Regions from separate parts of the Geobacillus sp. TFV-3 genome, predicted to be linked through region 2. Evidence: predicted binding sites of a transcription regulator. Region 2 holds the regulator's gene; each other region holds the start of a gene.
The links. The regulator CtsR, encoded in region 2, represses protease genes until heat stress. The targets are predictions, from matches to a motif close to ATGGTCAATAAAGGTCAAACA.
Positions count from the first base shown of each region.

Region 1: a site for CtsR is predicted at 1,686-1,706, ahead of BJQ97_RS12450 (ATP-dependent Clp protease ATP-binding subunit). Genes of this name have one in related genera too.
Region 3: a site for CtsR is predicted at 2,570-2,590, ahead of clpB (ATP-dependent chaperone ClpB). Genes of this name have one in related genera too.

Region 1 covers NZ_MPSP01000001.1:2,469,770-2,473,976, reverse strand. Annotated here, with positions in the region: gene BJQ97_RS12450 (ATP-dependent Clp protease ATP-binding subunit) at 1-1,624, opposite strand, end outside; gene BJQ97_RS12445 (FixH family protein) at 1,897-2,637, shown strand; gene BJQ97_RS12440 (YkvI family membrane protein) at 2,748-3,788, shown strand; gene BJQ97_RS12435 (methyl-accepting chemotaxis protein) at 3,850-4,207, opposite strand, start outside.
Region 2 covers NZ_MPSP01000001.1:90,469-94,675, reverse strand. Annotated here, with positions in the region: gene mcsB (protein-arginine kinase McsB) at 1-948, opposite strand, end outside; gene mcsA (protein-arginine kinase activator protein McsA) at 954-1,502, opposite strand; gene ctsR (transcriptional regulator CtsR) at 1,518-1,979, opposite strand; rRNA gene rrf (5S ribosomal RNA) at 2,245-2,361, opposite strand; rRNA gene BJQ97_RS00485 (23S ribosomal RNA) at 2,638-4,207, opposite strand, start outside.
Region 3 covers NZ_MPSP01000001.1:2,606,598-2,610,804, reverse strand. Annotated here, with positions in the region: gene BJQ97_RS13155 (carbamoyl-phosphate synthase (glutamine-hydrolyzing) large subunit) at 1-1,186, shown strand, start outside; gene argF (ornithine carbamoyltransferase) at 1,183-2,121, shown strand; gene BJQ97_RS13145 (YjzC family protein) at 2,315-2,494, shown strand; gene clpB (ATP-dependent chaperone ClpB) at 2,602-4,207, shown strand, end outside.

The DNA.
Region 1 (4,207 bases), 2.4 Mb from region 2:
GCTGCACATCCGGGTGCGCTTTTTCAATCTCGTCAAGCAAGATGATGCTGTACGGATTGCGGCGCACTTTTTCCGTCAGCTGGCCGGCTTCTTCAAAGCCGACATAGCCTGGCGGTGAACCGATCAGCTTCGAGACCGAATGTTTCTCCATGTATTCGCTCATATCGAGGCGAATCATGGCGTCTTTTGTGCCAAACAGCTCCTCAGCGAGCGTTTTGGCGAGCTCCGTTTTCCCGACGCCGGTCGGGCCGACGAACAGGAACGAACCGATCGGGCGGTGTTTCGCTTTCAAGCCGGCGCGGCTGCGGCGGATCGCCTTGGCGACTTTTTTCACCGCTTCCGCTTGGCCGATCACTTTTTTCGCCAAGTTTTCTTCGAGATGTTTCATTTTTTCTTTTTCATCCGCTTGCAGTTTGCCGACCGGGATGCCAGTTTTTTCAGCAATGATTTGCTCGATGTCGGCGACGTCGACGACAGGGCGTTCTTGGGTGACGCCTTGCTCGAGTTGTTTCTCAAGCTTCAGCTCTTCATCGCGCAGTTTCGCCGCCAGCTCGTAGTTTTCCTCTTTCGCTGCTTGCTCTTTTTCTTTCGCGATTTGCATCAGCCGCTCTTGCAATTGTTTTTCGTCAGTTGGGCCGAGGCGCAAGTTCGCTTTCGAGCCGGCCTCGTCAAGCAAGTCGATCGCTTTGTCCGGGAGGAAGCGGTCTTGGATGTAGCGGTGCGCGAGTTTCACGCACGCTTCGATCGCTTCATCCGTGTAGCGGACATGATGGAATTGTTCGTATTTCGGCTGGATGCCTTTCAAGATGGCGATCGCTTCTTCCACGGTCGGCTCGTGGACGATGACCGGTTGGAAGCGGCGCTCAAGAGCCGCGTCTTTTTCAATTTGCCGGTACTCTTTCAATGTTGTCGCCCCGACGACTTGCAGCTCCCCGCGGGCAAGCGCCGGTTTCAAAATGTTCCCGGCGTCCATCGAGCCTTCAGCGGCGCCAGCGCCGACGAGCAGATGGATTTCGTCAATGAACAAGATGACGTTTTTCCGCTCTTGCAGTTCCGCGATGAGCCGTTTCATCCGCTCTTCAAACTGGCCGCGGATGCCGGTGTTGGCGACAAGCGAAGCGACATCAAGCAAGTACACTTCTTTGTTTAACAGTTTTTCCGGCACGTTCCCTTCGGCGATTTTCAGCGCGAGCCCTTCGACGATCGCCGTTTTTCCGACGCCCGGTTCCCCGATTAAGACCGGGTTGTTTTTGTTGCGGCGGTTTAAAATTTCGATAACGCGCTCAATTTCTTTGTCACGGCCGATGACCGGATCGATCAAGCCCGCTTTGGCCATTTGCGTCAAGTTGCGGCCAAACTGATCCAAAAATCCGCCGCTATGGCTTTGCGGGCGTTTCGCCATCGTTTCCGGCGAGCTCATCCCCGCGTTGGCGGCTGTGAACGGGCTAGTAAAGAAGTCATCAAACGAAAACGGCGAAAAGCCGAAGTTCATCATCGGAATCGACAATTGTTGTTTTTGTTTTTCATAGCATTCATGGCACAGGTGAAGTTGTTGTTTTTCACCGTTCCATTGCAAGTTGACAAACACCGTTGCTTCACGTTGTTGGCATGCTTGGCAACGCATGAGGCATACCCCCCCCCTTTTTTTTTGACTTTGACTTTCTTTGACTTTCTGACTTTATTATACTTTGACCTTTTTTGACTTTCAAGTGTTTTGTACAAAAAAATTGTGATAACGATGAAATGTTTTTGAAAAAATGGTGAATACTAATGTAGGTGCAAAAAAACTATGATAAAGTGAAAAACAGAAAAAGAGGCGGAAAAGGCTCGTCTCGGACAATGGGCGACTGAACGACGTTTATCATGAATTTTGAAGGAAAAAGGAGAAAGGTGAAGATGAGAAGATATGTTGGTTTCGCATTTGCCCTTGTGCTTTTTGGAATGATCATAGCCGCATGCACAAACAACAACAAGCAAGCGGAGACGCCGGCTGTGCTTGAAGTGAAAATCGATGTGCCGGATCATATCGATTTGAACAAACCGACCAAGCTCGCCTGTGTCGTGACGTATGGCGGCGAAAAAGTCGAGGATGCGAGCGAAGTGAAGTTTGAAGTATGGAAGCATGGGAGCGACGAGCGGGAAATGCTTGAAGCAAAGCATGACGGCGATGGCCGTTACTCGGTGGAAAAAACGTTTACCCAAGCGGGAACCTATTCGGTCGTCGCCCATGTGACGGCGCGCGACATGCATAACATGCCGAAAAAAGATATTATCGCCGGCAACCCGGAACAGGCGGCGACGGCTGACGGTGCGCGCGAACATTCCCAAGGCCGTGCTGAAGAACGCCATCATGGCGCCATCGCCATTTCGCTGTCGTCCCGTTCGTTCGAAGCCGGAAAACCGGCGGCATTGACCGTTCATCTCACCAAAGATGGGAAGCCGTTTACGAACGCCGCCGTTCGCTTTGAGATTTGGCAGGCGGACAACAAGCATGAATTTGTGGATGCGGATGAAAAAGGAAACGGCGAATACGAGGCTGTGGCCACGTTTGCCAACAAAGGAACGTATTCGGTGAAAGTGCATGTGGAAACAGATCAATTGCACGAACATCAAGTCAAACAGGTGACGGTTCAGTAACGAAGGATGCTGAGGAAGGCATCCTTTTTTTTGCCTATTCGTCTTTCCTGTCCGCTGCGGACATATATATGAAAGTGAAGCAGCGGACAAGGAGAAGGAGAGGGCAGTCAGTGAAGAAGAAAGCGGAATGGTCGGAAGCATGGCAAATCGCCGCTGTTTACGTCGGCACGGTGATTGGGGCGGGATTTGCGACTGGCAGGGAAATTATTGAATTTTTTACCCGCTACGGAACGGCTGGAACGGTCGGCGTATTGGTCAGCGGCGTTTTGTTCACATGGGGCGGCGCGCGCCTGATGGTGATGGCGCGCCGCCTTGGAGCTGCGTCATATGATGAATTGAATCGCTATTTGTTCGGAAGAATGTTGAGTCCGTTTGTGACGCTCGTGATGACGGTGATGATCGCGGGGGTGACGGCGGTGATGATTGCCGGGGCGGGCGCGGTGTTTGAAGAGCAGATTGGATGGCCGCGGCAGGCGGGGATTGCGCTGACGCTCAGTTTGGCGCTTTTTGTCATGTTGTTTGACCGCAAAGGGCTGTTTGGCGTCAACGTGTTAGTCGTGCCGATGATGATGATATTTAGCGCCACCGTATTGATCAAAATGGCGATGGTTGGCGACTTATGCCGACCGGATATGGTGGCATCGGATTATTCGCTTAAGGCGGTGTTGTCCCCGTTTTCCTATGCCGCGTTTAACTTGGCGATGGCTCAAGCGGTGCTTGTGCCTGTTGCCCGCGAGGCGACCAGTGAGCAAGCGGTGAAGCGCGGGGCGATGTTGGGTGGAGTGATATTGACAGGGTTGCTGCTTCTAAACCATATCGTGTTGCTATCATTTCCACAAAAGGATGATTACGACATTCCGATGGCCGAAGTGGTTCGTACGTTTTTTGCCATGCTGTATTGGTTGTATGTTGTAGTCATTTACGGAGAAATTTTTACCTCGGTCATCGGCGGCCTGTTTGGGCTTGCCCGTCAAGTGCGCGTTTGGGTGTCGATCGGCGGAAAATGGTTGGGCGTGCTGCTCGTGTTGTTGTTTGCGGCGGTCAGCCCGTTTCGTTATGGGGAGTTGTTATCATTTCTCTATCCACTGTTTGGCTACATGAGTCTTCTATTATTGTGGCTGCTTTGGCGCCGACGGCTGCCGCACCGATAAATCGGCCCTTTCGTTCCCTGACGTTTCTTTGGTGAAGGGGGGACGAAAGGGCTTTGTTTCGTTATGAGTGGAAGCGGGCGATCATTTTTTCTAAGTCGCGCGCTGCCGCAGCCAATGTGTCGGCTTCCCGTGCTAATTGGTGAAGGGCGAGCGCTTGTTGCTCAAGCCCAGCCGCTGTTTCTTGCACCATGTTTGAAAAATCAGCGGCGACGGTGCGTACGTCTTCCATCAGTCCGCCGAGCTGCTCGCCGTCGGCGGTGATGGCGTTGACGTATGATTCGTTTTGCTGAAGCAAGTCGTTCAGTTGGGCGAACATGCCTTGAAACGATGTGAACGTTTCCCCTGTTTTCCAAAGAGAGTCTTTCGTTTTTTCGACGTGGCGGCCGCTTCCTTGCATCGCATGCACGGCTGCTTTGAGC
Region 2 (4,207 bases):
CAGCTCATTTAAAATGTTGCGCGAGATGTTTTTGATATATCCTAAATCAATCCCTAAACGAACATCAGACAGACATTGCGCCGCTTCTTTCGATTCAATGACGCGGCAGTTGGCCAATATACCGTATGAACGGAACACCTTGTCTTCTAATTGTATGCCTAAAGTTTTCACTAATGCCTGACGAGCTGCTCTTTCTTGGGCAATCAGTTGCTGGACGATCGTATGCAAATCAGCGACAATGTCTTCCTCTGATTTCCCAAGCGTGATCTGGTTGGAAATTTGGAAGATATTGCCCAACGCTTCGCTCCCTTCACCGTATGTTCCGCGGACAACGAGCCCCAACTGATTGATGGCAGGAATGATGCGGTTGATTTGCTGAGTCATGACAAGCGCTGGGAGATGCATCATCACCGAAGCACGCAATCCCGTCCCGACATTGGTCGGACAGCTCGTTAAATAGCCTAGTCGCTCGTCAAAGGCATAGTTGACATGCCCTTCAATCCAATCGTCCAATTCGCTCGCCGCCTCGAGCGCCTCAGCAAGCTGCAACCCCGGGAATAGGCATTGGATGCGAATATGATCCTCCTCGTTGATCATGATGCTGATTTCTTCATTTTCCGAAAGCAGACAAGCGCCAAACGGCGAATCCTCAGCTAGATGCGGACTAATTAAGTGTTTTTCTACCAATACCCGTTTTTCAATCGGCTGAAGCTCCGACATTTTCAACAACTCGAAGCGGCCTGCCCCTCCGTAAGAACGATGGGCGAACGTCCGTTCAAACAACGCGACGATTTGCATCGCTTCTTCACTGCTAAACAGCGTTGGAAAACGAAAGTCAACGATATTGCGCGCCAGTCGGATGCGGCTGCTTAAGACGATGTCCGAATCCGGCCCCTCTTGGCTCATCCACGCGCTGACCGCCGTATTGAAAAACTTCTCGAACGACATACCGCTTACATATCCTCCTCTCCGCGTCGACGCAGTTCATCCTCCAACGAGCGGATTTGGTCGCGCACCTCGGCCGCCCGCTCGAATTCCTCACGAGCGACGAGCTCCTGAAGCTTTTGTTTCAACACAGCAAGTTGCTTGCGCAAATGGAGAACGCCGCCTTTTCGCTTCGGAATTTTTCCTGAATGAGCCGTATTGCCGCTATGGAGCCGTTTCAAAATCGGCGGCAAGTAGCGGGCAAACGTCCGGTAGCAGTTAGCGCAGCCGAACCGTCCGATTTGTGTGAATTGATGGTATGTCATTTGGCACGTCTCACATTGAAGTACATCCGGGTTCGGAAACGCGTTCGCCGTCATCTCTTTCATCGGCGCCTGAAAGTTGAGAAGCCCCGCCAACAAGTTGTTGAGTGAAAAATCATCATTGCCGTAGAACGTAAACATATGGCCATGCTCTCTGGCGCATTGCTCGCAAAGATGGAACTCCGTTTTCTCTCCGTTTACAATTTTCGTAAAGTGCATCGTGGCCGGCCGCTGCTTGCATTCTTGGCAAATCAATGCCTCCCCCTCCCCCTATTTGTATTTCAGCGACGTCAGCATCGCTTTTAACATGCGGGCCCGCAGTTCGTCCCGCTCGGGCAAATCGATATATAAAACAGAACGATCCATAGCGCTTAACATAATTTTCGCTTCCCGCTCCGAAATTACCTTTTCTTCAACGAGACGTTTTACCACATCTTCCGCATTCGATTGGCTGATGCGGTGGCCGACCAGCTCGAGCAGCTGGTCAATAAGCTGTGCTTCACTCTTTGTTTTCACTTTCATAATGCGGATATACCCGCCGCCACCGCGCTTGCTTTCGACGATGTACCCTCTTTCAAGGGTAAACCTCGTATTGATGACATAGTTGACCTGCGACGGAACACATTGGAATTTATTAGCGATTTCGCTTCGTTTAATTTCAACAATATCTTGGTCGCTCATATTGAGCACTTGCTTTAAATATTGCTCAATAATGTCGGAAATGTTCGGCACTCTACCTACCACCTTCCTTACAACCAAGCTACCTGGCGATGGGCCGTCCGCTGACAAGGACACCCCATTGCCTCTTTGTTGACTTTGACTATATTTGACCTTACTCTTACTATACAATGTATTACGGAAAATTTCAAGAGTGACCGAAGAAGGAAGACTAGCTATAGAATATCCGTTTTTTTGGGACAATAAAACGTCAAGCAGCCGAATAAATGAAAAAGCACGCCTTTTCTCCCCAAGAAAGAAAAGACGTGCTTTCCATTTTGCCTAGCAGCGACCTACTCTTGCAGGGGCGCTGGCCCCAACTACCATCGGCGCTGGAGGGCTTAACTTCCGTGTTCGGGATGGGAACGGGTGTTTCCCCTCCGCCATAGCCACTAGGCAATGATCATCAACTTATGGACAATCCTTATTATATCCATCCTGTTGGATTTGTCAACAGGATGTTCATTCCTTCAAAACTAGATAACCGTCGGAAGAAGCCGCAAGCCTGCGCTTTTCGTTGTCCAGCTCCGGCTCGCCGCCGCTTTTCTTGTTGTCCAGTTCCAGCGCCTAGCTCTCTTCTGCCAAATAACCTTCCCCCTCGGGGTGCAAGCACCCCTGCGGGTGAAGAACATTTGGCATCGAGAGCTGACCGCGGCGCTTCCACTTTTCTCGTTAGGTCAAGCCCTCGATCGATTAGTATCCGTCAGCTCCACGTGTCGCCACGCTTCCACCTCGGACCTATCGACCTCGTCATCTTCGAGGGATCTTACCCGCTTCACGCGGTGGGAAATCTCATCTTGAGGGGGGCTTCACGCTTAGATGCTTTCAGCGCTTATCCCGTCCGCACATAGCTACCCAGCGGTGCCCCTGGCGGGACAACTGGTACACCAGCGGTGCGTCCATCCCGGTCCTCTCGTACTAAGGACAGCTCCTCTCAAATTTCCTCCGCCCGCGACGGATAGGGACCGAACTGTCTCACGACGTTCTGAACCCAGCTCGCGTACCGCTTTAATGGGCGAACAGCCCAACCCTTGGGACCGACTACAGCCCCAGGATGCGATGAGCCGACATCGAGGTGCCAAACCTCCCCGTCGATGTGGACTCTTGGGGGAGATCAGCCTGTTATCCCCGGGGTAGCTTTTATCCGTTGAGCGATGGCCCTTCCATGCGGAACCACCGGATCACTAAGCCCGACTTTCGTCCCTGCTCGACCTGTCCGTCTCGCAGTCAAGCTCCCTTGTGCCTTTGCACTCTCCGAATGATTTCCAACCATTCTGAGGGAACCTTTGGGCGCCTCCGTTACCTTTTGGGAGGCGACCGCCCCAGTCAAACTGCCCGCCTGACACTGTCTCCCACCCCGCTAAGGGGTGCGGGTTAGAATTTCAATACCGCCAGGGTGGTATCCCACCGCCGCCTTCACCGAAGCTGGCGCTCCGGCTTCCCAGGCTCCCACCTATCCTGTACAAGCGATACCAAAATTCCATATCAGGCTGCAGTAAAGCTCCACGGGGTCTTTCCGTCCTGTCGCGGGTAACCTGCATCTTCACAGGTAGTATAATTTCACCGGGTCTCTCGTTGAGACAGCGCCCAAGTCGTTACACCTTTCGTGCGGGTCGGAACTTACCCGACAAGGAATTTCGCTACCTTAGGACCGTTATAGTTACGGCCGCCGTTTACTGGGGCTTCGGTTCGCACCTTCGCTTCCGCTAAGCGCTCCCCTTAACCTTCCAGCACCGGGCAGGTGTCAGCCCCTATACGTCGCCTTTCGGCTTCGCAGAGACCTGTGTTTTTGATAAACAGTCGCTTGGGCCTTTTCACTGCGGCTCTTCCAGGCTCTTCACCCGAAAGAGCACCCCTTCTCCCGAAGTTACGGGGTCATTTTGCCGAGTTCCTTAACGAGAGTTCTCCCGCGCGCCTTAGGATTCTCTCCTCGCCTACCTGTGTCGGTTTGCGGTACGGGCACCTCTTCCCTCGCTAGAGGCTTTTCTTGGCAGTGTGGAATCAGGGACTTCCGGAATGCTCCGTCGCCGTCACCGCTTGGCCTTAGCGACCCGCGGATTTGCCTGCGGATCAGCCTCACGGCTTGGACAGGCTCTTCCAGCCGCCTGCTCGCCCTATCCTCCTGCGTCCCCCCATCGCTCAAACGGGAAGAAGGTGGTACAGGAATCTCCACCTGTTGTCCATCACCTACGCCTTTCGGCCTCGGCTTAGGTCCCGACTAACCCTGAGCGGACGAACCTTCC
Region 3 (4,207 bases), 2.5 Mb from region 2:
AGGACTCGAAGAAGCAGGTGTGCCGCTGTTGGGCGTCACGTACGATATGATTGACCAGCTTGAGGATCGCGATCGTTTTTACCAGTTGCTTGAGGAACTTGACATCCCGCACGTACCGGGCTTGATGGCGAACAACGCCGAGGAGCTCGCCGCCAAAACGGCCGAGATCGGCTGCCCGGTGCTGCTTCGCCCGTCGTATGTCATCGGCGGCCGCGGCATGTTTATCGTCCATAGCGAGGCGCAGCTCGCCGCTTTGATTGAGCAAGGCGAGTTGGCATATCCGATTTTGATCGATGCGTATTTGGAAGGGAAAGAGGCGGAGGCCGACATCGCCACGGATGGGACGGACATTTTCCTGCCGACGATTATCGAACATGTCGAAAAAGCCGGCGTCCACTCCGGCGACAGCTATGCATGGCTGCCGGCGCAGACGCTCACAGACGAAGAAAAAGCGAAAATCATCGACTATGCGGGCCGGATTGCGAAAAAACTTGGCTTTAAAGGAATCATGAACATTCAATACGTCATTGCGGACGGCAATGTATACGTCCTTGAAGTGAACCCGCGCGCGAGCCGGACGGTGCCGATCGTCAGCAAAACGACCGGCGTGCCGCTGGCGCAAATTGCGACAAAGTTATTGCTTGGGAAATCACTCGTCGACATCGTTGACGAAAAAGCGCGCGGATTGGCGGTCATGCCGTACGCCGTGTTAAAGTATCCCGTCTTTTCAACCCATAAGTTGCCGGGGATTGACCCGATGGTCGGGCCGGAGATGAAATCGACCGGCGAAGGCATCAGCATCGCCGCGACGAAGGAAGAAGCGGCGTACAAAGCGTTTTATGCCTACTTGCGAAAGAAAGCAAACGCCAATGAAGTGTATGTGATCGGCGGCATCGATGAGGCACTGGCAGCGGAAATCGAAGCGAAACAACTTGTAATCGTGTCTGATCTCCCGTTTGCCGAGTGGGTGAAGCGCGACGCAGCGCTCGCGGTGATCAACTTGGGCAAAGAGGAAGACGAGGCAAACAAACGAATGGCTGCGTTGTCCCGACAATTGCTCGTCTTTACGGAATGCGAGACGGTGAAGCTTTTCTTGCAGGCGCTCGATATTGATCATCTTGATGTGCAGCCGATCCACGGCTGGTTGGAAAAGAAAAAACAAGCAGAACAGGCGGTGATCGCATGAATGCAGTGTTGTCATTAAAAGGGAAAGATTTTTTAACGCTGCTCGATTTTTCAACAGACGAAATTATGGACTTGTTGGCGCTAGCAGCCGATTTAAAAGCGAAACAAAAAGCCGGCGTGCCGTATGCGCCGCTTTCCGGCAAAACGATGGCGATGATTTTTGAAAAGCCGTCAACGCGCACGCGCGTGTCGTTTGAAGTCGGCATGATCCAGCTCGGCGGCCAGGCGATGTATTTAAACGGCAACGATTTGCAGCTTGGCCGCGGCGAAACGATGGCGGATACGGCGCGCGTCTTGTCGCAATACGTCGATGTCATTATGATCCGGACGTTTGCTCATCAAAAAGTGGAAGAACTGGCCGAATATGCGTCCGTTCCGGTCATCAACGGGTTGACGGACGATGATCATCCGTGTCAAGCGTTGGCGGATTTGCTGACGATTTATGAAGTGAAAAAAACGTTCCAAGGCGTCAAACTCGCCTATGTCGGCGACGGCAACAACGTCGCCAACGCCTTGCTTGCGGCCGCAGCCAAAGTGGGAATGGATATTTCCATTGCCTGTCCGCCGGGCTATGAGCCGAAGGCGGAATACGTCGAGTCAGCGCGCCGGATCGGCGAGAAAACCGGAGCAACAATTGTCGTGACGCACGACCCGCTTGAGGCAGCGGCGGGAGCCGATGCGATTTATACAGACGTATGGACGAGCATGGGCCAGGAAAGCGAAAGCGCCGAGCGGCTTCAAGTATTCCAGCCGTACCAAGTGAATGAACAGCTCGTCAAAGCAGCGAAGCCGGATTACCTCTTTTTGCATTGCCTGCCGGCCCATCGCGGCGAAGAGGTGACGGCCGGCGTCATGGACGGCCCGAACTCCTTCGTCTTTGAACAAGCCGGCAACCGGCTTCATGCGCAAAAAGCGATTTTAGTGTCGATCCTATAGGAAAAAGGAATTCCCGTTTCGGGAGTTCCTTTTTCGCTCTTCGCAAGGAAAAGGATTTCCATGAGGAAAAAACGTTTTTATTATGAAAGGCTTGAGTCTTCGTGTGCGGCGGCCCCCATCATTTCCCTTCTTATGAACAGCGGCGGAACCGGGAATGCTAACAAATGCAATCGAAGCAAGGGGGATGAAACAAATGGGCCAACCACGCCATTTCAAACCAGGAGATAAAGCGCCGAACAACGGTGTGTACATTGAAATCGGCGAAACGGGCGACAACGTAAAACATCCGAAAAAGCTGAAACTGAAAGCTGGCGATACGTTCCCCGAAACGTCGAACCATAACCGGCATTGGACGTATTTGCGCAAACCGTGAAGCACAACAAAAGCCATTCCAAGTATGGAGTGGCTTTTCATTTGCCATGCACTTCGCGATGCGCTATAATGATTTATGGTCAAAGAAGGTCAAATGGAGGGGACGGCATGGATGCAAGCCGTTTGACGGAAAAACTGCAAGAGGCGCTCATGGCGGCGCAATCGCTCGCCAAAGAACGACATCATCAACAGCTTGATGTCGAGCATCTCCTGATTGCGTTGCTCGAACAAGAAGGCGGCTTGGCGCCGCGGCTCGTGGAGCTTTCCGGCGCCGACAAGGAAAAGGCCGCTGACTGGCTTCGCAGCCAGCTTCGCCAAAAGCCTGAAGTGCATGGGGTGGACGGGCAGCTGTATGTTGCGCCCGCCTTGGCGCGGTTGCTTGAGGAGGCGGAAAACGAAGCGAAGCGAATGCAAGACGAGTACATATCGGTCGAACATGTGCTGCTCGCGTTGCCTCATGGCGCCGAGCCGGTCGCTCGGCAGCTGGCGTCGTTTGGACTGACGAAGGAAGCACTATTAGCGGCAGTGAGAAACGTAAGGGGGAATCAACGCGTGACGAGTCCGCATCCGGAAGCAACCTATGAAGCGTTGGCAAAATACGGGCGCGACCTTGTCGCGGAAGCGAAAGCTGGAAAAATCGACCCAGTCATCGGCCGCGACAGTGAAATTCGCCGCGTCATCCGCATTTTGTCGCGGAAGACGAAAAACAACCCGGTGTTGATCGGCGAGCCGGGCGTCGGGAAGACCGCTATTGTCGAAGGGCTCGCTCAACGCATCGTGCGCAAAGACGTCCCGGAAGGGCTGAAAGACAAAACGATTTTCGCTCTTGATATGAGCGCGCTCGTCGCCGGAGCGAAGTTTCGCGGTGAATTTGAAGAACGGCTGAAAGCGGTATTGAACGAAATCAAAAAAAGCGACGGCCGCATCATTTTGTTTATTGACGAGCTGCATACGATCGTCGGCGCTGGCAGAGCGGAAGGGGCGATTGACGCCGGCAATATGCTCAAGCCGATGCTTGCCCGCGGCGAGCTGCGCTGCATCGGGGCGACGACGCTTGATGAGTACCGGCAATACATCGAAAAAGACCCGGCGCTCGAGCGCCGCTTCCAACAAGTGCTTGTCCAAGAGCCGAGCGTTGAGGACACGATTTCGATTTTGCGCGGATTGAAAGAGCGGTATGAAGTGCACCATGGAGTGAAAATCCACGATCGCGCGCTCGTCGCGGCCGCCGTTTTGTCCGACCGTTACATCTCTGACCGCTTTTTGCCTGACAAAGCGATCGATTTGGTCGATGAAGCGTGCGCGACGATTCGGACGGAAATGGAATCGATGCCGTCGGAGCTGGACGAAGTGATGCGCCGTGTCATGCAGCTTGAAATTGAAGAGGCGGCCTTAAGCAAAGAAACGGATGAAGCGAGCCGCGAGCGGCTTGCGGCATTGCAAAAAGAACTTGCCGATTTGCGTGAAAAGGCGAACGCCATGAAAGCGCAATGGCAAAAAGAAAAAGAAGCGCTTGACCGCGTCCGTCGTTTGCGCGAGGCGCTCGAGCGGGCAAAACGCGAACTGGAAGAGGCGGAAAACGAGTATGATTTAAACAAGGCGGCGGAGCTTCGCCATGGCCGCATTCCGCAGTTGGAAAAGCAACTTAGACAGCTCGAGGAAGAAATCAGTGAGCAAAGTGAAGGGAAATTGCTGCGCGAGGAAGTGACGGAAG